One region of the [Enterobacter] lignolyticus SCF1 genome, then DNA from elsewhere that is predicted to be linked to it. Evidence: predicted binding sites of a transcription regulator. Region 1 holds the regulator's gene; each other region holds the start of a gene.
What was found. The regulator CRP, encoded in region 1, controls carbon source genes, mostly activating them, when cyclic AMP is high. The targets are predictions, from matches to a motif close to ATGTGANNNNNNTCACAT.
Positions count from the first base shown of each region.

Region 2: the regulator CRP is predicted to act here: its motif matches at 2,672-2,689, upstream of ENTCL_RS20500 (YjcB family protein).
Region 3: the regulator CRP is predicted to act here: its motif matches at 4,879-4,896, upstream of epd (erythrose-4-phosphate dehydrogenase).

Region 1 is NC_014618.1:403,637-410,903, reverse strand. It holds gene ENTCL_RS01875 (ABC transporter ATP-binding protein) at 1-1,282, shown strand, start outside; gene ENTCL_RS01870 (hydrolase) at 1,360-2,382, shown strand; gene ENTCL_RS01865 (YheU family protein) at 2,379-2,597, shown strand; gene ENTCL_RS01860 (phosphoribulokinase) at 2,637-3,506, shown strand; gene ENTCL_RS01855 (OsmC family protein) at 3,574-3,978, opposite strand; gene crp (cAMP-activated global transcriptional regulator CRP) at 4,285-4,917, shown strand; gene ENTCL_RS01845 (YccS/YhfK family putative transporter) at 4,971-7,052, shown strand; gene argD (bifunctional acetylornithine/succinyldiaminopimelate transaminase) at 7,039-7,267, opposite strand, start outside.
Region 2 is NC_014618.1:4,417,919-4,425,185, forward strand. It holds gene soxR (redox-sensitive transcriptional activator SoxR) at 1-357, opposite strand, end outside; gene soxS (superoxide response transcriptional regulator SoxS) at 443-772, shown strand; gene ENTCL_RS20495 (EAL domain-containing protein) at 757-2,343, opposite strand; gene ENTCL_RS20500 (YjcB family protein) at 2,812-3,093, shown strand; gene ENTCL_RS20505 (MltF family protein) at 3,220-4,764, shown strand; gene ENTCL_RS20510 (6-phosphogluconolactonase) at 4,793-5,488, opposite strand; gene ENTCL_RS20515 (GntR family transcriptional regulator) at 5,492-6,205, opposite strand; gene ENTCL_RS20520 (PTS sugar transporter subunit IIA) at 6,195-6,632, opposite strand; gene ENTCL_RS20525 (PTS system mannose/fructose/sorbose family transporter subunit IID) at 6,632-7,267, opposite strand, start outside.
Region 3 is NC_014618.1:857,958-865,224, reverse strand. It holds gene argO (arginine exporter ArgO) at 1-79, opposite strand, end outside; gene mscS (small-conductance mechanosensitive channel MscS) at 223-1,083, opposite strand; gene fbaA (class II fructose-bisphosphate aldolase) at 1,273-2,352, opposite strand; gene pgk (phosphoglycerate kinase) at 2,450-3,613, opposite strand; gene epd (erythrose-4-phosphate dehydrogenase) at 3,665-4,684, opposite strand; gene ENTCL_RS04130 (nucleoside/nucleotide kinase family protein) at 4,946-5,662, opposite strand; gene ENTCL_RS04125 (MltR family transcriptional regulator) at 5,659-6,168, opposite strand; gene glpX (class II fructose-bisphosphatase) at 6,184-7,155, opposite strand; gene ENTCL_RS04115 (zinc-binding dehydrogenase) at 7,152-7,267, opposite strand, start outside.

The DNA of each region.
Region 1 (7,267 bases):
CCTCGATCCGGTGGTGGGCAAAATTATTCATATCGAACAGCAGACCCTGTTCGAGTACACCGGCAACTACTCATCGTTTGAGATTCAGCGCGCGACTCGCCTTGCCCAGCAGCAGTCGATGTACGAAAGCCAGCAGCAAAAAGTGGCGCATTTGCAGAGCTTTATCGACCGCTTTAAGGCGAAAGCCTCAAAGGCCAAACAGGCCCAGAGCCGCATCAAAATGCTGGAGCGCATGGAGATGATCGCCCCGGCGCACGTCGATAACCCGTTTCATTTCAGCTTCCGCGCGCCGGAGAGCCTGCCCAACCCGCTGTTGAAGATGGAGAAAGTCAGCGCCGGCTACGGCGAACGCACCATTCTGGACTCCATTAAGCTCAACCTGGTGCCGGGTTCGCGCATCGGTCTGCTGGGGCGTAACGGCGCCGGTAAATCCACGCTTATCAAGCTGCTGGCCGGCGAGCTGCAGCCCATGCACGGCGAGATTGGCCTGGCGAAGGGCATCAAGCTCGGCTATTTCGCCCAGCATCAGCTCGAGTATCTGCGCGCCGATGAGTCTCCGCTGCAGCATCTGGCGCGCCTGGCGCCGCAGGAGCTGGAGCAGAAGCTGCGCGACTACCTCGGCGGCTTCGGCTTTCAGGGCGATAAGGTGACGGAGAACACCGAGCGTTTCTCCGGCGGTGAAAAAGCGCGTCTGGTCCTGGCGCTTATCGTCTGGCAGCGTCCGAACCTGCTGCTGCTCGACGAACCGACCAACCACCTCGATCTGGATATGCGCCAGGCGCTGACCGAAGCGCTGATCGATTTCGAAGGCGCGCTGGTCGTCGTTTCGCACGACCGTCACCTGCTGCGCTCCACCACCGACGATCTCTATCTGGTCCACGACGGCAAGGTTGAGCCGTTTGACGGCGACCTGGAGGATTACCAGCAGTGGCTGAGCGACCTGCAAAAGCAGGAAAGCCAGCCTGATGACGCGCCAAAGGATAACGCCAACAGCGCCCAGGCGCGTAAAGACCAGAAGCGCCGGGAAGCGGAGCTCCGTACCCAGACGCAGCCGCTGCGTAAAGAGATTGCCCGTCTGGAAAAAGAGATGGAAAAGCTGCACGCGCAGCTGGCGAAAGCGGAAGAGAAGCTGGGAGACAGCGGGCTGTATGATGTCGAGCGAAAAGCGGAACTGGCAGAGTGCTTACAGCAGCAGGCCAGCGCGAAATCCGGGCTTGAAGAGTGTGAAATGGCCTGGTTAGACGCGCAGGAGCAGCTTGAGCAAATGATGCAGGAAAGTTAATTCTGGCTCGAATTCATAAACACGAAATCTGTCTGGCGGTATAGTAAAACGTAGAATCTTGATAACATCGCACCGTTATGGCTCAAATTACCCCAGTAGATTTCGAACTACCGCCCGCAAACAGCGCTGATTTCATCCCGATGCGGGGTGTGCGTAACCGCCACCTGCAAACGATGATCCCGCGGCTGATCCGCCGTCGGTTAAAATTCACCCCGCACTGGCAGCGGCTTGATCTTCCCGACGGCGACTTTGTCGATCTCGCCTGGAGTGAAGACCCGCAGCAGGCGAGACACAAACCGCGGCTGGTGGTGTTCCACGGCCTTGAAGGCAGCTTATACAGCCCCTACGCCCACGGATTGATTCATGCCGCGAAACAGCGCGGCTGGCTCGGCGTGGTGATGCATTTCCGCGGCTGCAGCGGCGAACCTAACCGCAATCAGCGAATTTACCACTCCGGCGAAACAGAAGACGGCACCTGGTTTTTACACTGGCTGCGCCGTGAATTCGGTACGGTGCCGACCGCGGCCGTCGGCTACTCGCTGGGGGGCAATATGCTCGCCTGCCTGCTGGCCAAAGAGGGCGCCAGCGCGCCATTGGATGCCGCGGTTATCGTCTCCGCGCCGTTTATGCTCGAGGCCTGCAGCTACCACATGGATAAAGGCTTCTCGCGGGTCTACCAGCGCTATCTGCTGAATCTGCTCAAAGCGAACGCCTCGCGCAAGCTCAAAGCGTATCCCGGCACGCTGCCCGTCGATCTTAAACAGCTCAAGAGCGTGCGCCGCATCCGCGACTTCGACGATCTGATCACCGCGAAAATCCACGGCTTTGCCGATGCGATAGACTACTATCGCCAGTGCAGCGCAATGCCGGTGCTGAGCCAGATAACCCATCCGACGCTGATTATCCACGCGAAGGACGATCCGTTTATGGATCATCACTCCATTCCCGCTCAGGAAGAATTGCCAGCGAATATTCAGTATCAGCTGACGGAGCATGGCGGTCACGTAGGCTTTGTCGGCGGCACCCCGCGGCGCCCGCAGATGTGGCTGGAACAACGCATTCCGGACTGGCTGACGCGCTGGTTAGGAGCCGCGCCATGATCATTCCCTGGCAGGAACTCGATCCGCAGACGCTGGATAATCTGATTGAAAGCTTTGTCTTGCGTGAAGGCACCGATTATGGTGAACATGAACGAACGCTTGAAGACAAGGTCGCCGACGTCAAACAACAGCTACAACGCGGGGAAGCCGTACTGGTGTGGTCAGAACTGCACGAGACGGTCAATATTATGCCCCGCACCCAGTTTCGCGGCTGACTATACTAAAACAATTGCTTATTCAGGGAGTTGTTCGACATGTCAGCCAAACATCCGGTGATCGCCGTAACCGGCTCCAGCGGCGCAGGAACCACCACAACCAGCCTCGCCTTTCGTAAAATCTTTGCCCAACTGAACCTCCGCGCGGCGGAAGTGGAAGGCGACAGCTTTCACCGCTACACCCGTCCGGAGATGGACATGGCCATCCGTAAGGCGCGCGATTTAGGCCGTCATATCAGCTACTTCGGTCCGGATGCTAATGATTTTGGCCTGCTGGAGCAGACCTTTACCACCTACGGGCAAACGGGGAGCGGCCAGTCGCGCAAATACCTGCACACCTACGATGAAGCGGTACCCTGGGACCAGGTGCCGGGAACCTTTACCCCCTGGCAACCGCTGCCGGAGCCTACCGACGTGCTGTTCTACGAAGGGCTGCACGGCGGCGTCGTGACGCCGCAGCACGATGTGGCGCGCCATGTGGACCTGCTGGTCGGCGTGGTGCCCATCGTCAACCTGGAGTGGATCCAAAAGCTCATTCGCGATACCAGCGAGCGCGGCCACTCCCGCGAAGCGGTGATGGATTCGGTAGTGCGCTCAATGGAAGACTACATCAACTTTATCACGCCGCAGTTTTCGCGCACCCATATCAACTTCCAGCGCGTGCCGACGGTCGATACCTCGAACCCGTTCGCCGCCAAAGGCATCCCCTCGCTGGATGAGAGCTTCGTGGTGATTCATTTCCGCAATCTGGAAGACATTGACTTCCCATGGCTGCTGGCCATGCTGCAGGGCTCATTCATTTCACATATGAATACGCTGGTGGTGCCGGGCGGCAAGATGGGGCTGGCAATGGAGCTTATCATGACGCCGCTGGTGCAGCGGCTGATGGAAGGGAAGCGGATCGCCTGATCATAGTCCCTCTCCCGGTCAGGAGAGGGTCAGGATGAGGGCATCAACGCGCACGATGCCCCCTCCATTACGCCTCAATCACTTCGTATGAATGCGTGATATTCACCGCTTTCTCCAGCATTAACGCCACCGAGCAGTATTTTTCCGCCGAAAGATCCACCGCGCGCGATACGGCCGCATCCTTAAGCGCTTTGCCTGTCACGATGAAGTGCAGGTTGATGTGGGTAAACAGGCGCGGCGCCTCTTCGCGGCGCTCGGAAGTCAGCTTCACTTCGCAGTCGGTCACGTCGTTGCGCCCTTTTTGCAGAATCGACACCACGTCAATAGCGCTACAGCCGCCTGCCGCCATCAGCACGACTTCCATCGGGCTTGGCGCTTTATCACCGGAGTTGCCATCCATCAGGATCTGGTGGCCGGAAGCTGACTCACCCAGAAAGGTTAAACCTTCGACCCACTTCACTCGCGCTTGCATATTCGTTAACTCCTGGTTGCATTTTTTCTGACAGATTACGCGTACATAACATTTCTCGCAACGGAAGGCGACCTGCGTCATGCTGAAGCGAGACACCAGGAGACATGCGGCGAAAGCTATGCTAAAACAGTCGGGATGCTACAGTAATACATTGAAGTACTGCATGTATGCAGAGGACATCTCAATTACAGGCTGCATCAAAATCCGACAGCCGACTTCCCAGGTACAGGGAAGGATACGATTGCAAAGCCAGTGGCAATCTCATTGCTGCCGCTGGAGAAAGCTTATAACAGAGGATAACCGCGCATGGTGCTTGGCAAACCGCAAACAGACCCGACTCTTGAATGGTTCTTGTCTCATTGCCACATTCATAAGTACCCATCGAAGAGCACGCTGATTCACCAGGGTGAAAAAGCAGAAACGCTGTATTACATCGTGAAAGGCTCCGTTGCAGTACTCATCAAGGATGAAGAAGGGAAAGAGATGATCCTCTCTTACCTGAACCAGGGCGATTTCATCGGTGAATTAGGCCTGTTTGAAGAAGGTCAAGAGCGTAGTGCCTGGGTACGTGCTAAAACTGCATGTGAAGTGGCTGAAATTTCATACAAAAAATTCCGTCAGCTGATCCAGGTTAACCCGGATATTCTGATGCGCCTCTCTTCTCAGATGGCTCGTCGCCTGCAGGTGACCTCTGAAAAAGTCGGCAACCTCGCCTTCCTGGACGTTACGGGTCGTATCGCGCAAACCCTGCTGAACCTGGCGAAACAGCCGGACGCCATGACGCACCCGGACGGTATGCAGATCAAAATCACCCGTCAGGAAATTGGTCAAATCGTGGGCTGTTCTCGCGAAACGGTAGGCCGTATCCTGAAAATGCTCGAAGATCAGAACCTGATCTCCGCCCACGGTAAAACCATCGTGGTTTACGGTACCCGCTAAGTCCACCACACGGCGTATTGCCCCCGCAACACGCCGTTTTTGTCTTTATACTCATGTGGCGCCGACTGATTTATCACCCCGAAGTTAACTACGCATTGCGGCAGACGCTGGTGCTCTGCCTGCCGGTTGCCGTCGGCCTGTTCCTGGGCTACCTGAACTACGGTCTGCTGTTTTCCCTGGTCCCCGCCTGCTGCAACGTCGCCGGCCTCGACACGCCCCATAAGCGCTTTTTCAAGCGCCTGATTATCGGCGGCTCGCTGTTTGCCGGCTGCAGCCTGGCGGTACAGCTGCTGCTGGCGCAGGACGTTCCTTTGCCGCTGATCCTCACCGGGCTTGCCATGACGCTCGGCGTCACCGCCGAGCTCAGCAGCCTGCACGCGCGCCTGCTCCCGGCCTCGCTCATCGCCGCCATCTTTACGCTCAGCCTTGCGGGCAATATGCCGGTGTGGGAGCCGCTGTTGATCTACGCCTGCGGCACCCTCTGGTACGGCGTATTTAACTGGTTCTGGTTCACCCTGTGGCGCGAGCAGCCGCTAAGAGAATCCCTCAGCCTGCTCTACCGCCAGCTTGCCGACTACTGCGAAGCCAAATACAGCCTGCTGACCCAGCATACCGACCCGTCGACCGCGCTGCCGCCGCTGCTGAACCGCCAGCAAAAGGCGGTTGACCTGATCACCCAGTGCTACCAGCAGCTGCACATGCTCGCGGCCAATAAGAACAGCGAATATAAGCGCCTGCTGCGCGCTTTTCAGATGGCGATGGATCTGCAGGAGCATATCTCCGTCAGCCTGCACCTGCCGGAAGAGGTGCAGAAGCTGGTCGAACGCAGCCACGCCGAAGCGGTGATCCGCTGGAACGCGCAGACGGTCGCCGCGCGCCTGCGGGTAATGGCTGACGATATCCTCTACCACCGCTTCCCGCAGCGCTTTTCAATGGACAAACAAATAGGCGCGCTGGAAAAAATCGCCCGCCAGCATCCGGATAACCCGGTCGGGCAGTTCTGCGCCTGGCACTTCAGCCGGATCGCGCGCGTTTTGCGCCTCCAGCGGCCGCTGTACCCGCGCAATCTTATGGCGGATAAAGAGCGTCGCCTGCCGCTGATCCCTGCGCTCAGAAGCTATCTGTCGCTTAAATCACCGGCCTTTCGCAACGCCGCGCGCATCAGCGTGATGCTGAGCGTCGCCAGCCTGATGGGGGTGGCGCTGCATCTGCCGAAGCCGTACTGGATAATGATGACGGTGCTGTTTGTGACGCAAAACGGCTATAGCGCGACCCGGGTCAGAATCTTTCACCGGGCGGCGGGAACGCTGGTCGGACTGGTTATCGCCGCCGGGGCTCTGCATTTCCACGTGCCGGAAGGCTACACTCTGGCGGCGATGCTGCTCATTACGCTCATCAGCTACCTGACGATTCGGAAAAACTACGGTTGGGCGATGGTCGGTTTTACCGTCACGGCGGTGTACACGCTGCAGCTGCTGACCCTCAACGGCGAGCAGTTTATCGTCGCCCGCTTTATCGATACGGTAATAGGCTGTCTGATAGCGCTTGGCGGGATGGTCTGGCTCTGGCCGCAGTGGCAGAGCGGCCTGCTGCGCAAAAACGCCCACGACGCGCTGGAGGCCGACCAGGACGCGATGCGTCTGATCCTGAGCGATGACCCGCAGGCGCCGACGCTCGCCTACCAGCGTATGCGGGTCAATCAGGCTCACAACGCGCTGTTTAACTCGCTCAACCAGGCCATGCAGGAGCCCGGCTTCAATTCGCACTATCTGGCGGATATGAAGCTGTGGGTGACCCACAGCCAGTTTATCGTCGAACATATCAACGCCATGACCACGCTGGCGCGCGAGCATAATATGCTGACGCCGGATCTGGCCGAGCGCTACCTGCAGTCGTGCGAAATCGCTCTGCAGCGCTGCCAGCAGCGCCTTGAGTATGACGAGCCCGGCGGCAGTAACGATGCCAACATCATGGAGTCGCCTGAAATGCTGTCCCATGGTCCGTTAAGCACCATGGAGCAGCACCTGCAGCGCGTGCTTGGCCACCTCAGCACCATGCACACCATTTCGTCGGTGGCCTGGCGCCAGCGCCCGCGTCATGGGATCTGGCTGCGCACCCGGCTTAGCGAGCGCTAACCACCGCGCCGACCGCACGGGCAAAGCGCGCCATCCCTTCATCGATGTCCGCGCTTTCCACCACCAGCGACGGCGCAAAGCGCATTACGTCCGGCCCGGCGTTAAGCACCATCACTCCCGCCTGCGCGCCCGCGTGTAAAAACTCGCGCGCGCGCCCTTTGTACTGCGGTTTTAGCTCGGCGCCGATCAGCAGCCCCATCCCGCGGATCTCGCTG
Region 2 (7,267 bases), 800 kb from region 1:
ACAGCCGTCAAGCTGATCGCGCAGCGCCACCAGGGTGTGGATGCGCCGGTCCAGCTCCTCGCGCCACTGGGACGAGAGGTGCTTCCACTCTTTGGCGCTGAGCGTATGGCCTTCGGGCAGCACCCCGAAGGCATCGCTGATGGTGGACAGCGGAATCCCAATGCGCTGCGCAATCTTGATGATCGCCACATAGCGCAGCACGTCGCGGCGGTAGCGCCGCTGGTTGCCCGCATTGCGGGTACTCTGAATAAGCCCTTTGCTTTCATAGAAATGCAGCGCCGAGACGGCAACGCCGCTACGCTTCGCCACTTCGCCGGGCGTCAGCAGCATTTTGATGCGGGGAGATTTCTTTTCCATAAAGCGCTTTACCTCAAGTTAACTTGAGGAATTATACTCGCCCGCAGACAAAACGACGAATCGAGATTTGAGAAAGAGGCCGCTTATGTCCCATCACGATATTATTCAAACGCTGATTGAATGGATTGATGAACATATCGATCAACCGCTTAACATTGACGTAGTCGCCAAAAAATCCGGCTATTCAAAATGGTATCTGCAGCGGATGTTCCGCACGGTGACGCATCAGACGCTGGGCGACTATATCCGCCAGCGACGCCTGCTGCTGGCGGCAGAAGCGCTAAGAACCACGCAGCGCCCGATTTTTGATATTGCGATGGATTTGGGGTATGTCTCGCAGCAGACCTTCTCGCGCGTATTCCGCCGCGAATTCGATCGTACGCCGAGCGACTACCGCCATCAGATTTCGGCCTGAACGGTCTGCTGCACCGGGCGCTGAAGCCACTGTATAAACGCCTGCGGCGGCATCGCCCGGGCAAAATACCACCCCTGGCAGTACTGCACCCCGCGCTTGAGCAGCCAGGCGGCCTGCTCATGCGTCTCGACGCCCTCCGCAATCGCCTTGAGCTGCAGGCTCTGCGCCATCTCGATGATATGCTCGACGATCAGGTGGCTGGTGCTGTTGGTGGTGAGCGTGTCAACGAACGATTTATCAATTTTCAGGATATCTACGTTCAGCGAGTACAGATTGTGCAGGTTGGAATAACCGGTGCCGAAGTCATCGATCGCTACCTCATAGCCCGCCTGACGAAACGCCTGGATCACCGGCGTGGTCTTCGGCACGTCGATAAAGCCCCGCTCGGTGACCTCGATTTTAATCTGCTGCGCCCGCACCCGGTACTGCCGCGCCTTTTCCGAAATTAACGAAATCAGCCGCGAAGAGTGGAAATCCGAGGCCGAGAGATTAATCGAAATATACAGCTGCGGGTTGTTTTGCAGGAAAAAGCCCAGGTCGGTAAAGACGCACTCCACCACATAGTCGGTTATCTGCTCGATAAACCCCTCTTTTTCCGCCAGCGGAATAAACTCCGCCGGGCTCATCACCGGACCGTCAAACCCGGGCCAGCGCAGCAGCGCCTCCGCGCCGACGCACTGGTTGGATTTGATATCGATAATGGGCTGATAGTGCAGGCAAAGCTGCCGCCGGGTTAATGCCCGCATCAGCAGGCGCTTTGGCGCATTGAACCGCTGCTGCGTACGCGACCACACCAGCAGAATCAGCATGCTGCAAATCAGGCCGAGCGGCAGCGTCAGCGTCGCCTGATGGCGGAAGTTCTGGTAATAGCGCGCATTTGACGATGACACAATAATAGCGATAGGACGTCGCGGCGAAAGCGCAATCGTATAAAACCGATCGTGACGTTCAAAGGCGTAGTCGCTATCGCGGATCAGCGATTTGAATGACGCCAGGTTGGCATTCTCGCTGCTCGAGAAGAATTCATTAGTTTTTGTATCGTAGACGCCGAATGCCAGGGACGCATCATCCGTGATCACTTCACCATAGGAGAGCGGGTTAATCACCACGACGTATTGTCCCCGCTGCATATAGGTCATGTTATAGCCGGGATAGAAAGGCGTATTACGGTAATAATAAATGGCGATATCGGGTTTGCGGTGGTAATTGGCGGCAGGCATTATCCAGGGTTTATCCGGCCGAACGGCGGTTGAGCATAAAAACCGGTCATCTCTGGCATAAATTAAGTCGGCGACATATAAACGGCCGCGAATAATATTTAGCATCTGCTGCTGATGCTGCGGCGTACAGATATCGCCGCGATATTGCTCCGCCGCATCGCGGGCTAAATCCGCCTGACGAATCACGTGTTCCGTTTTCGCCAGCACCAGATGAGCGAAGGTGCGTAGCTGGGCATGCGTTTCCGCCTCAGCCCGGATTTGCGCGAACCAAAGCGCGAGCATCACGGGTAGCAGCACCACCGTGATAAGCCCTACCCCACGCAGCATCTGACGTCGCGCACTACGATTCATTTCAGCTAAATCCCTGCATTTACGCACCTGTCTTTCAGGCTGAATGCTTTTTTAACAGGTGATTACGTTGCATGAATCATTCGGTATTAGCAACTCTCTTTTTACAGCAAAATACACATATCAGACGATTATGATAATATTTTTCCGTAAGCCAAACTGAAAGAGAAGCCGACGTTTTCATTAAGTTCGCTATTAATTAGGCAATTCAGATGCATGCTGTTTACATTGCCAGCAGCAGACCCGGACGCCGACCCTGTCCGTATTGCGGGGGTTTTCCGCTGCCAGGCGCACAAAAACCCCGGCAATCCGCTGGTGAATAAACCATCAAACGTGATATAGTTCACACATTAAAATGCAACGGAACACTCTGTTTCATTAACTTATTGAATGCCAAACGATAGCCGATCCCCCTCGTACCGAGGAGCAACCGTGCGCTATCTCCGGCACGTTTTCTCAGAGGGGAGTTTTATGGCTTCAATTACCGCCAGCGTCGTACTGCTGCGCTGGCCGCTGGTAAGCGCCGGGCTGATGTTTCTGGCCAGCACGCTGAATATCCAGCTGCGTAAATCAGATTTTGCCGGTCTTGCCGTCATCAGCAGCTGCCTGGGCATCGCGGCGGCATGCTGGTTCGCCACCGGCCTGCTCGGCATCACGCTGGTTGATATCGCTGCCGTCTGGGGCAACATCAAAACCGTGATGATCGAGGCGATGAACCAGACGCCGCCGGAATGGCCGATGGTGCTGACCTGATAAACGATAGCCTCCTGCCGGGGGCATTTTTTTGCCCCCATGTTCCCCCCTACGGCGCTCTCTTTCCCTTACAACTCACCCTGTTTTGGCTAGACTCAAAAGATGCACCATGCGGAGTGCCGCGCCATGAATGCCATCTCTTTCTCTTTGCAGCGATTCATTATCGCAAGCGTTACCTGTCTCACCGCCCTGCTGCTCGTCGGCGCCGTGCGCGCCGCGCCCGCGCAGGATAAACCGCCGAAGCAAGAGGAGCGTGAGACGCTGGAAGTCAACATCAACGATATGCTGAAACCCTGGAAAGGGGATCTTCCCGGTATGCTCGACAGGCGGGTGATCAGGGTATTGACCACCTACAGCAAGACCTTTTTCTTCATCGATAAAGGCACTCAGCGCGGCGCGACCCACGACATCTTTATTGAATTTGAGCGCGGCCTGAACAGCAAGCTCGCCAAAGAGAACAAGCTGAAACAGCGCCACCTGAAAGTACGCATCCTCTTTGTGCCGGTTGCGCGCGACCAGCTCTTCACCGCGCTCAACGAGGGTAAAGGCGATATCGCCGCCGCCAACCTCACCATCACCCCCGGTCGCCAGGCGCAGGTGACGTTTACCGAACCGCTCTACCCGAACGTGAAGGAGCTGCTGATTTCTGGCCCAGCCTCTCCCGACGTGGAGAACCTCGAGGCGCTTTCCGGTAAAACGGTATTTGTACGCCCGTCATCAAGCTACTACGAGAGCCTGACGGCGCTGAATGCCCATTTCGCCAAAGAATCGCGCCCGCCGGTGACCCTGGAGGCCGCTCCCGAAGCGCTCGAAGATGAAGATCTTATCGAGATGCTGAGCGCAGGACTGATTCCGCTGATCGTCGTCGATCGCCACAAGGCGCTTTTCTGGAAACAAGTGTTTCCAAAAATTCAGGTGCACGAAAACATCGTCCTGCGCGATAACGCCAGCATCGCCTGGGCGGTACGCAAAGACGACCCGCAGCTGCTCGCTCTGCTGAATACCTTCATTAAAGAAAACGGCCAGGGCAGCACGGTCGGCAATACCATTCTGCTGCGCTATCTCAAAGATGCTAAATACGTCAAAAACGCGGCGGCGGAGAAAGAGCGGCGTAAATTTCTGGCGATGGTGGAGCTGTTTAAAAAGTACGGCGAGCAGTATGACGTAGACTGGCTGCTGATGGCCGCCCAGGGCTATCAGGAATCACGCCTTAACCAGTCCGTCCGCAGCCCGGTGGGCGCCATTGGCGTCATGCAGGTGATGCCGAAAACCGGTAAAGAGCTCAAAGTCGGTGATATTCGCAGCCTGGACCCCAATATCCATGCCGGGGTGAAATACATGCGCTGGATGATAGACCAGTACTACGGCGACGAACCGATGACCCCCCTCGATAAGGCGCTTTTCTCATTTGCATCTTATAACGCCGGACCGGCGCGCATCGCCCGCCTGCGGGTAGAGACCCAGCAACGCGGTTTTGACCCTAACATCTGGTTTGGCAACGTCGAACATCTGGCCGCCGAGAAGATAGGCGCCGAAACGGTGACCTACGTCAGCAATATCTACAAATACTACATCGCCTACCGGCTCATTATGGACGAGCAGGCGCGTAAGCAGAAAGCGACAGAGGAATCTAAAAGCAAGCTGACGGCTGAAAAAGCAAAAGCCCCGTAAGAGAACGGGGCCCGACGCCATTTTCGGTTTACAGAACATCTTCAGAGAAGACGATTTCTGCATTTGGGTGAATTTTCACAAGCGATGCAGGCAGCGATGTTGTAATTTTACTCTTCAGCAGTTTGTCGAAGATCTCTTTTTTATGTTCGCCAGTGACCATTAATATCACCTTTTTTGCCGACATAATTTCCTGCAAACCTAAGGAGATACCAAACTTAACATCGTGCTTTCCCGATACCATCGGATGCGATTGGGACGCTACGTGCAGATCAACTTTACTGACATTCACCGGCAAACCGTCGTTTGGTTCGATAAAACCAATATGACCGTTCATTCCCAGACCAATAATACACAGGTCAGGGCTCTGTACGGCAGCCATCGCATTCTGAATACGTTCGACTTCGGCTTCCGGTGCGACCCCTCCGTCAAAGGCGATGTAATTTTCTGGTGTAATTCCCCAGGGTTTAACAACATGCTCATCTAAATACTGCTCGCATGAATTTTCATTGCTCTTACTAAGGCCGACCCACTCATCCAGCTTAATAACTTTGGCTTTGCTCGCGGGTTGCGAAAGCATGGATGGAACCATATCAAAGGCTTTAGTCGGCGTACCGCCTGAAGCCAGGATAAATGAAGCGGTTTCCTTTGCCGTGATTGTTTCGGCAATTTGTTGCGCCACATGCGCCGCAACATCATCCTGGGTTGTTAATTGAACCAGTTGCATCAGTTAACCTCGTCTCATATTTCTGGTAAATTCAAGAATACCTGCGTCAGTGATCGAAACGGTATATTCAAAAACGCCATGTTCATTTGAGCCAATACGAATAACGCTCATCATGGGTGTCGGTTCGTTCACATCAAAAATTTTACTTTGCTCTTCATTGAGTATGATTGGCGTGAGTTTTTCTTTTATACTCATCTCCCCCGTCATACCGATATCATCAAGGGCCCGATATAAACCGACTTGTTCAACATGTCCAATATCGAGCAAATTAAACGTTGATTTTAAAAGATAGGTATCTTCAAGCACGGCCAGATAATCGTTGACATAGCGGCGCCGGGAAATAACCGCAAATTCCTCATCTGCGGCAATGCCGAAGACGTTAGCAATAAACCCGGATTTTATAAAATCGACTTTCTCAATAATAGTTTTATGCTCCAGCCCCTTCTTATCGACATCCTGGGTAAAGCTCAGCGTGGGCTCAACTTCTTCACGAAGCATCGGTATAGTGACGATGTTCCCAATACCCTGTTTAGACACAAGATAGCCACGTTCGATGAGGTACGCGATTGCGCTACGGATCGTCGAACGGCTGCACTGGTATTTTTCCTTCAGCATTAATTCCGGCGTTAACTTATCACCTTCCTGTAAGCCACGGATTTCCTCAAGAATCAGCTCCGAAACCTGCAAATATTTGGGTAATAAATGTTTAGATTCCATCTTCAGTGTCCTCAAAGGATATCTGCGCGTCTTTCATAACAAATGCAGATATCGACTCCTTACCCTGTTCCAGCACTATTTCAATAAGCTCAGGTATTGTCGCAGCATCCTCCCGCGCATCGATAGCCGCTGCAACCATATTGAAATTTGTACCGGTCAGGACCTCTATGTCATAACCCTTAAGTTTTAACTCTACTGACTTATTAAATGGCGTACCACCCTTCATATCAGTCAGCATCAAAACGGTAGAGCCTTCATCCTGAGAGGTGACGAGGTTTTCCAGTTGCCCGAGGAACACAACGGAAGACATATCGTATGCGTAAGGAAGCGTAAAAAGATTATCCACATCGCCAAATACTCCCTTCACCAGGCTATGCAGCCCTTGCGAAAACTCTCCGTGGCCGCTAATAATCATGCTGACTTTCATTACACAATTCCTACAGCGGCGCCAACAATTGAAAGCACGGTGATAATGCCAATCATCATCAGAGGTTTGGCTTTTTTGACCTTCACTGCATAGAACACCGTGGCGGCAACCAGCGCGGGTAATAAGTTAGGCATTACCGCATCCAGTAAGTCGCTCTGCAGCTTAACCACCATGTCTCCGGCATCGAGCGTTAGCGGCGTCGTTATCGAAATATAGGACGCCATGAGACCGCCTATCACCGTCATTCCCAGGATCGTTGCCGTGCGTGAAAGCTGCTCGGAGACGGTCTTAATGTTGGCAAAGGCTTTAGTGCCATTTTTATAGGCAAAGTGCATCAAACCAAACCGGATTGAAAACTGAATAACAAAGAAACTGATCAGATAAAAGAACGGTGCAAATACGTTGCCGTGGCTGGCCAGGCTTGCGGCAATACCCGCAATAATAGGGATTGCTGTCGCCCACAGCAGCGAGTCTCCTAAACCCGCCATAGGCGCCATCGCACTGATTTTAATACTACGAATAACGTCAGGAGCCGCTTTCTTGCGTTCTGCCGCCAGAGCCAGACCAAAGGCGAATGTTGGGACAAACGTGTTGGTGTTGAAAAACTCGCTGTGCAGATTAAAAGACTGCTTAAG
Region 3 (7,267 bases), 450 kb from region 1:
TGACAAACGCATTCTGCGGCCCCAATGGAAGGATCATGGCGGCGCCGAGAGCAAGCCCTTGAAAAAAATAGGATATCACAATGAGTTTCTCGTCCAGTTCGTTAATGGTGCAGACTATAGCGCGAGAAAATTATTAGCGGAAATTGATAATATTAATCATTAATAAGTGATATTAATGATGCGATACAGAAAAAAGGCCGGAACCGCTCCGGCCTTTGCGTTTTATTCGTTAACGGGCTTCTGCGCGTTCTTAAAATGGACATCCATCTGCTGATGCGGGAAGGTAATGCCGTTAGCGTCAAAATCACGCTTAATACGCTCCAGCACGTCCCAGTACACGTTTTGCAGGTCGCCGCTCTTGCTCCAGGCGCGTACGACAAAGTTAATGGAGGATGCCGCAAGCTCGTTCAGACGCACGGTCATTTCACGGTCTTTGAGAATACGATCGTCCGACTCGATAATCGCGGTCAGCAGCTGCTTCACTTTATCAATATCCGAATCGTAGGCCACGCTGATAATAAATTCGTTGCGGCGGACCGGCTCACGGGAAAAGTTGATGATGTTGCCGGCGATAATTTTGCCGTTGGGGATAACGACAATTTTGCCGTCCAGCGTACGCATCGTCGTCGAGAAAATCTGCACGCTCAGCACGGTACCGGCCACGCCGCCAAGGTCGACATATTCACCGGCGCGGAACGGACGGAACATCACCAGCAATACGCCAGCGGCAAGGTTTGACAGCGAGCCCTGCAGCGCCAGACCGACGGCCAGACCGGCGGCGCCGAGCACCGCGATCACGGAGGCCGTCTGCACGCCGACGCGGCCAAGCGCCGCAATCAGGGTAAAGGCAACAATCGCATAACGCACCAGCGCGGAAAGAAAATCTGCGACGGTGGCGTCGATTTTACGCGCCAGCATCAGGCGGTTTACCGTACCGGACACCACGCGGGCGACAATCAGACCGACAATAACAATTGCGATTGCCGCGACGATATTCACCGCGTAGCTCAGCAGTAATTCCTGATTGCGTACTAACCACGATCCTGCGTTATTTATGCCGTCGATAACGTTTAAATCTTCCATTACATATTCCTTTTATGGCTGCCCGCCGGGCAATAAATACCCTACCGGGATGACAGGTGAGCGGCTAAGAGTAAACAATAATCGTTGATTTTGCCAAGTTGGTCACAAAAATGGACGCTATCATTCTGCGGTACAGACAATAAAAAAGCCCGCTTTGCAGCGGGCTTTCGTCTATTTTTCAGACAAAGATTAAAGAACGTCGATCGCGTTCAGTTCTTTGAATGCCTGCTCCAGGCGGGTGATCATAGACGTCTGACCGGCACGCAGCCATACGCGCGGATCGTAGTATTTCTTGTTCGGCTGGTCTTCGCCTTTCGGGTTGCCCAGCTGACCCTGCAGGTAAGCTTCGTTGGTTTTGTAGTAGTTCAGGATACCTTCCCAGGTTGCCCACTGGGTGTCGGTATCGATGTTCATTTTCACTACGCCGTAGCTTACGGAGTCTTTGATTTCTTTTGCAGTAGAACCGGAACCGCCGTGGAAGACGAAGTTCAGGCTGTTGTGCGGCAGGTTGTGTTTCTTAGAAACATAGTCCTGAGAATCGCGCAGGATGGTCGGCGTCAGCACCACGTTGCCCGGCTTGTAAACGCCGTGTACGTTACCGAAGGATGCCGCGATGGTGAAACGCGGGCTGATTTTGCTCAGCTCAGTGTACGCGTAGTCAACGTCTTCCGGCTGGGTGTACAGTGCGGAAGCGTCCATGTGGCTGTTGTCCACGCCGTCTTCTTCACCACCGGTGCAACCCAGTTCGATTTCCAGGGTCATGCCCATTTTGGACATGCGCGCCAGGTATTTGGAGCAGATTTCAATGTTCTCTTCCAGAGACTCTTCGGACAGGTCGATCATGTGAGAAGAGAACAGCGGCTTACCGGTCGCAGCGAAATGTTTTTCGCCCGCGTCCAGCAGACCGTCGATCCACGGCAGCAGTTTCTTCGCGCAGTGGTCAGTGTGCAGGATAACCGGAACACCGTAGTGCTCAGCCATCTGGTGAACGTGGTGCGCGCCAGAGATAGCGCCCATGATCGCCGCGCCCTGAGGAACGTCGGTTTTCACGCCTTTGCCCGCGATGAAGGAAGCGCCGCCGTTGGAGAACTGAACGATAACCGGCGCTTTCGCTTTTGCCGCAGTTTCCAGAACAGCGTTGATGGAGTCAGTGCCCACGCAGTTAACTGCCGGCAGAGCAAAGTTGTTTTCTTTTGCTACCTGGAACACTTTCTGAACGTCATCACCAGTGATCACGCCCGGTTTTACGAAATCAAAAATTTTAGACATGTTACGTAGTCCTGTATCTGTATCTTCGACCGTTGAAACGGGTAAGCGAGCCTTTCAGCGCGCTGAAAAACAGGCGGGTTTCCCCGCCTGAACAAACTTACTTCTTAGCGCGCTCTTCGAGCATCGCCACAGCTGGCAGCACTTTGCCTTCCACGAATTCGAGGAATGCGCCGCCGCCAGTGGAGATGTAGGAGATTTTGTCGGCGATACCGAACAGGTCGATAGCCGCCAGAGTGTCGCCGCCGCCTGCGATGGAGAACGCGTCGCTGTCGGCGATGGCGTTAGCAACAATTTCAGTACCTTTGCGGAAGTTCGGGAATTCGAACACGCCCACCGGGCCGTTCCACAGGATAGTTTTTGCGTTTTTCAGGATTTCAGCCAGTTTCTGCGCAGAAACGTCGCCGAGGTCCAGAATCTGCTCTTCATCTTTGATGTCGTTAACAGATTTCAGGGTTGCGGTTGCGGTTTCAGAGAACTCGGTCGCTACGCGCACGTCAGACGGAACCGGGATATCGCAAGTGGTCAGCAGACGCTTCGCTTCGTCAACCAGGTCAGCTTCGTACAGGGATTTGCCCACGTTGTGGCCCTGAGCGGCAACGAAGGTGTTCGCGATGCCGCCGCCGACGATCAGCTGATCGGCGATTTTAGACAGGGAATCCAGAACGGTCAGCTTGGTAGACACTTTAGAACCGCCAACGATAGCCACCATCGGGCGAGCCGGGTTGCCCAGCGCTTTGCCCAGCGCGTCCAGTTCAGCCGCCAGCAGCGGGCCTGCACAGGCAACGTCAGCAAATTTGCCGATACCGTGGGTGGACGCCTGCGCGCGGTGCGCGGTGCCGAAAGCGTCCATGACGAACACGTCGCACAGCGCGGCGTATTTTTTGGACAGCGCTTCGTCGTCTTTCTTCTCGCCTTTGTTGAAGCGAACGTTTTCCAGAACCACCAGCTCGCCGGCAGCGACGTCAACGCCGTCCAGGTAATCTTTGACCAGGCGAACCGGGTTGGACAGCTTGTCTTTCAGGTAATTAACAACCGGCAGCAGAGAGAATTCTTCGTTGTACTCGCCTTCGGTCGGACGACCCAGGTGAGAAGTCACCATCACTTTAGCGCCTTGCTTCAGGGCCAGCTCGATGGTCGGCAGGGAGGCACGGATACGCGCGTCGCTGGTAACTTTGCCATCTTTAACCGGTACGTTCAGATCGGCACGGATGAAAACGCGTTTACCAGCCAGATCCAGATCGGTCATCTTAATTACAGACATGGTGAATCCTCTCGTTGATTCTTGATAAAGTTTTGCAAGCGCCTGAGCGCTTTACCTGAAACCTTGTGCGGCCATCGCTAACGTCGTGTCGAGCATCCGGTTAGCGAAACCCCATTCGTTATCACACCAGACCAGCGTTTTGATCAGGTGCGAACCACTCACCCGCGTCTGCGTGCCATCGACAATGGCGCTGTGCGGATCGTGGTTAAAATCTGTTGAGACCAACGGTAATTCCGTATAGTCAACTATACCATGAAATGCCCCCAGCGCTGCTTTTTGCAGCAACGCATTGACTTCACAGGCTTTTACAGGTTTTTTCACCGTCACGCTAAGATCGATTGCCGTCACATTTATGGTCGGCACACGCACGGCGATGGCTTCAAAACGATCGTTAAACTGCGGAAAAATACGGGTGATACCCGCCGCCAGCTTCGTGTCCACAGGAATAATAGACTGGCTGGCCGCGCGGGTGCGTCGTAAATCAGGGTGGTAGGCGTCAATCACCTGCTGGTCATGCATGGCAGAGTGAATAGTCGTCACGGTCCCCGATTCAATGCCCCAGGCATCATCTAACAGTTTAATGACGGGAATAATGCAGTTGGTGGTGCAGGAGGCGTTTGAGACGATACGGTGTTCGGGAGCAAGCTGGTCATGGTTCACGCCATACACCACCGTCGCATCAAGATCGTTGCCGCCCGGGTGTGAGAACAGCACTTTTCTCGCCCCGGCAGCCAGATGGGCTTCGCCATCGGCACGGCTGCCGTACACGCCGGTACAGTCCAGCACCACGTCAATATTCAGTTCGCTCCATGGCAGAGCGTCAATACTGCGCTCGTGCAGCAGGCGAATGGCATCGTCGCCGACAAACAATTGCTCACGATCCTGGCGAACATCCCAGGCAAAGCGCCCATGGCTGGTGTCATATTTCAACAAATGCGCGATGCCCGCAGCATCCGCCAGTTCATTGATTGCCACCACGGTGATTTCCGCACGACGTCCGGATTCATACAGAGCACGAACCACGTTACGTCCAATGCGACCGAAGCCATTAATCGCTACGCGTACGGTCATAGGTCTCCTGCAAGGCTATCCCTGAGTTGAGGTGGCTGACAGAGTAATCCAGCAACGCACCGAGGGGAATCCTCGCCAGTCACAAACTGCGACTGATTGATTATTTGTCGAACGCTTAAGCAACTGAAACGCTTCAGCTAGAATAAGCGAAACAAGGAATAAAAGAAACGATTGTCCAGACAAACTGGACAGATATCTGACACAGGTCACATTTTCCCAGGCCATTCGCTAAAAAAATTATTCCAGTCGGGGGAATCGCGCTCAGTCCGCCGCCTGCCGGTATCCCCCCTCTGGCGTCATTTCCAGAGTGAGGTCGGCGCGTTGACTGTGTTGCAACACGCGATGCACGTTCGGCCCGTCGGTACGGGCATAAAACGCCTGCGCTTCCTGCGCAGAGAGGCCGCCCGCCTGCTTGCGCGCGATCAGACGCTGGCGCAGCAGGCTCTCCGGTGCACGGATAAAAAGGGTGAAATCGCACCATTCCCGTAACGTCCGCCATTCGGCATCAGTAGAGAGGAGCCAGTTACCTTCAACGATAACCACGGGCGCAGTCACCTCAATGACCTCTTCTACCGGGTCATGACGCTGACGATCGTACTGCGGCCAGCGGCCGTTGCCGTCGCGGATTTGCTGCAGGTTGCGCGCGAATTTTTCCACGTTGAAGGTCTCAGGTGCCCCCTTCTTTTGCCGTAGCCCGTGCGCGTCAAGCCAGACGTTATAGTGGTGAAAACCGTCCATAGGCAGCGTCTGCACCACGGGCAGTTCGGGATGTTGCTGCGACAAATACTGCCAGAAGGTGGTGAGGGTTGATTTCCCTGTTCCCGGCGGCGCGCTGAGAAAGACAATCAGGCGTCGATGGCCAGCACTGGCCTGCAGTCGCCCGAGGCGGGCGAGCAGTGGTTTGTGTACGCGTTCAATCTCATCATCATCGTACCAGGCGTTGGTTTCCAGCCCGTTAATCTGCAACGTTAAATTCACGTATCAAGTTCCTTAAAGATCGTCGCTATCGCCAGCGCCAGCGCCGTTTTGACCATCCCGACAAAACGCGTCTCGGACCAGGCGGCGAAATCGGCGAACTTCATCGATTTCAGCGCGCCGTACAGGGTCGCGTTTTGCGTAATGCAGTTTACGTTGCTGATAAAGTCCCAGGTGATATCGTCGGCAAAACCGGGAATATCATCCTGTCCTTTCAGGTACTGATAAAACTGGGAAAAATGGGTAATGTCGGCATACAGCCATTTATCCATCTTTCCCAGCGCATAAATCAGACGCAACGCCACGTCGATATCGTCAAGCGGCCCGCGCCTGGCGAGCAGCGGCTTCACCGCATATTCCACGATTTCTTCATCATTATTCACGAACAACGACGGCAGGAAACGCTTTACGGCCAGCAGCAAAATGTCATTTGCCTTCGCCATAAACGCGAGTAAATCTTCCTGAGCATCCAGTTGCTCCAGTACATCATCCTCTGTCATCGTCGCCATTCGTTTCTCAATAAATCACCAGGAATGCAGGGAGTCTATTATATTACACGTTCGGTCCGCGCCGCCGATCAGTAATGTTTGCGTACGCAGACCGTCCGCGCCCTGGCGTATTCCGTTCAGTAGCTCGCCGCCCGTCACCCCGGTTGCGCAAAAGAGAATCTCCCGGCTGGCGACCAGTTGATCCCGTGAATAGACGCGATTTACCTCAACGTTCATCGCGGCACAGCGGCGACGTTCGCTGTCGGCAATCCGGCGGTTTTCGACCGACTCCCCTTTCGCCTGGCAAAAATCAACCAGCTCGACCTGCATATCTCCGTCCAGCGCTTTTACCGCGCAGGCGGAGATAACCCCCTCCGGCGCGCCGCCGAGGGTGAACATCAGGTCATAGAGATTCTCCTCCCGGCAGGTCAGCACGCTTGCCGCCACATCGCCGTCCGGCAGGGCGAACACTTTCACACCCAGCCGAGTCGCTTCCTCAATCGCCGGACGTAGCCGCGGCTTATCGAGCGTCGCCATCCGCAACCTCTCCAGCGGTTTGTCCAGCGCCTGCGCCACGTTGCGCAAATTATCCGCCAGCGGTAATGCCAAGTCGATCGCCCCTTGCGCCCGACGGTTCACGACCAACTTTTTCATGTACATATCCGGCGCGTGCAGCAGCGTTCCGCGTGGCGCAAACGCCATCACCGCCAGCGCGTTGCTCTGGCCCATCGCCACCATCCGGGTGCCTTCGATGGGATCCACGGCGATGTCCACTTCCGGTCCAACGCCGGTGCCGACCTGTTCGCCAATCCATAGCATCGGCGCGCGGTCGATCTCTCCTTCGCCGATGACGACCCGCCCCTGAAACGCAATGTCGTTTAGCGCCTCGCGCATTGCGGCAACCGCCAGACCGTCAATTTTATTCTTGTCGCCGCAGCCGATTTGCGGCCAGGCGGCGAGCGCCGCCTGTTCGGTCACACGAAACAGCAGCCATGCCAGAGACATCATGCCGGTACCTCCCCGGTATCCACGCCGAAGTGCGCCAGCAGATGCCGCTCGGCCTTTTCGTTCCAGATACCGTGGGTCTGCGCCACCAGATCCGCCAGCGCCCTGAATAACG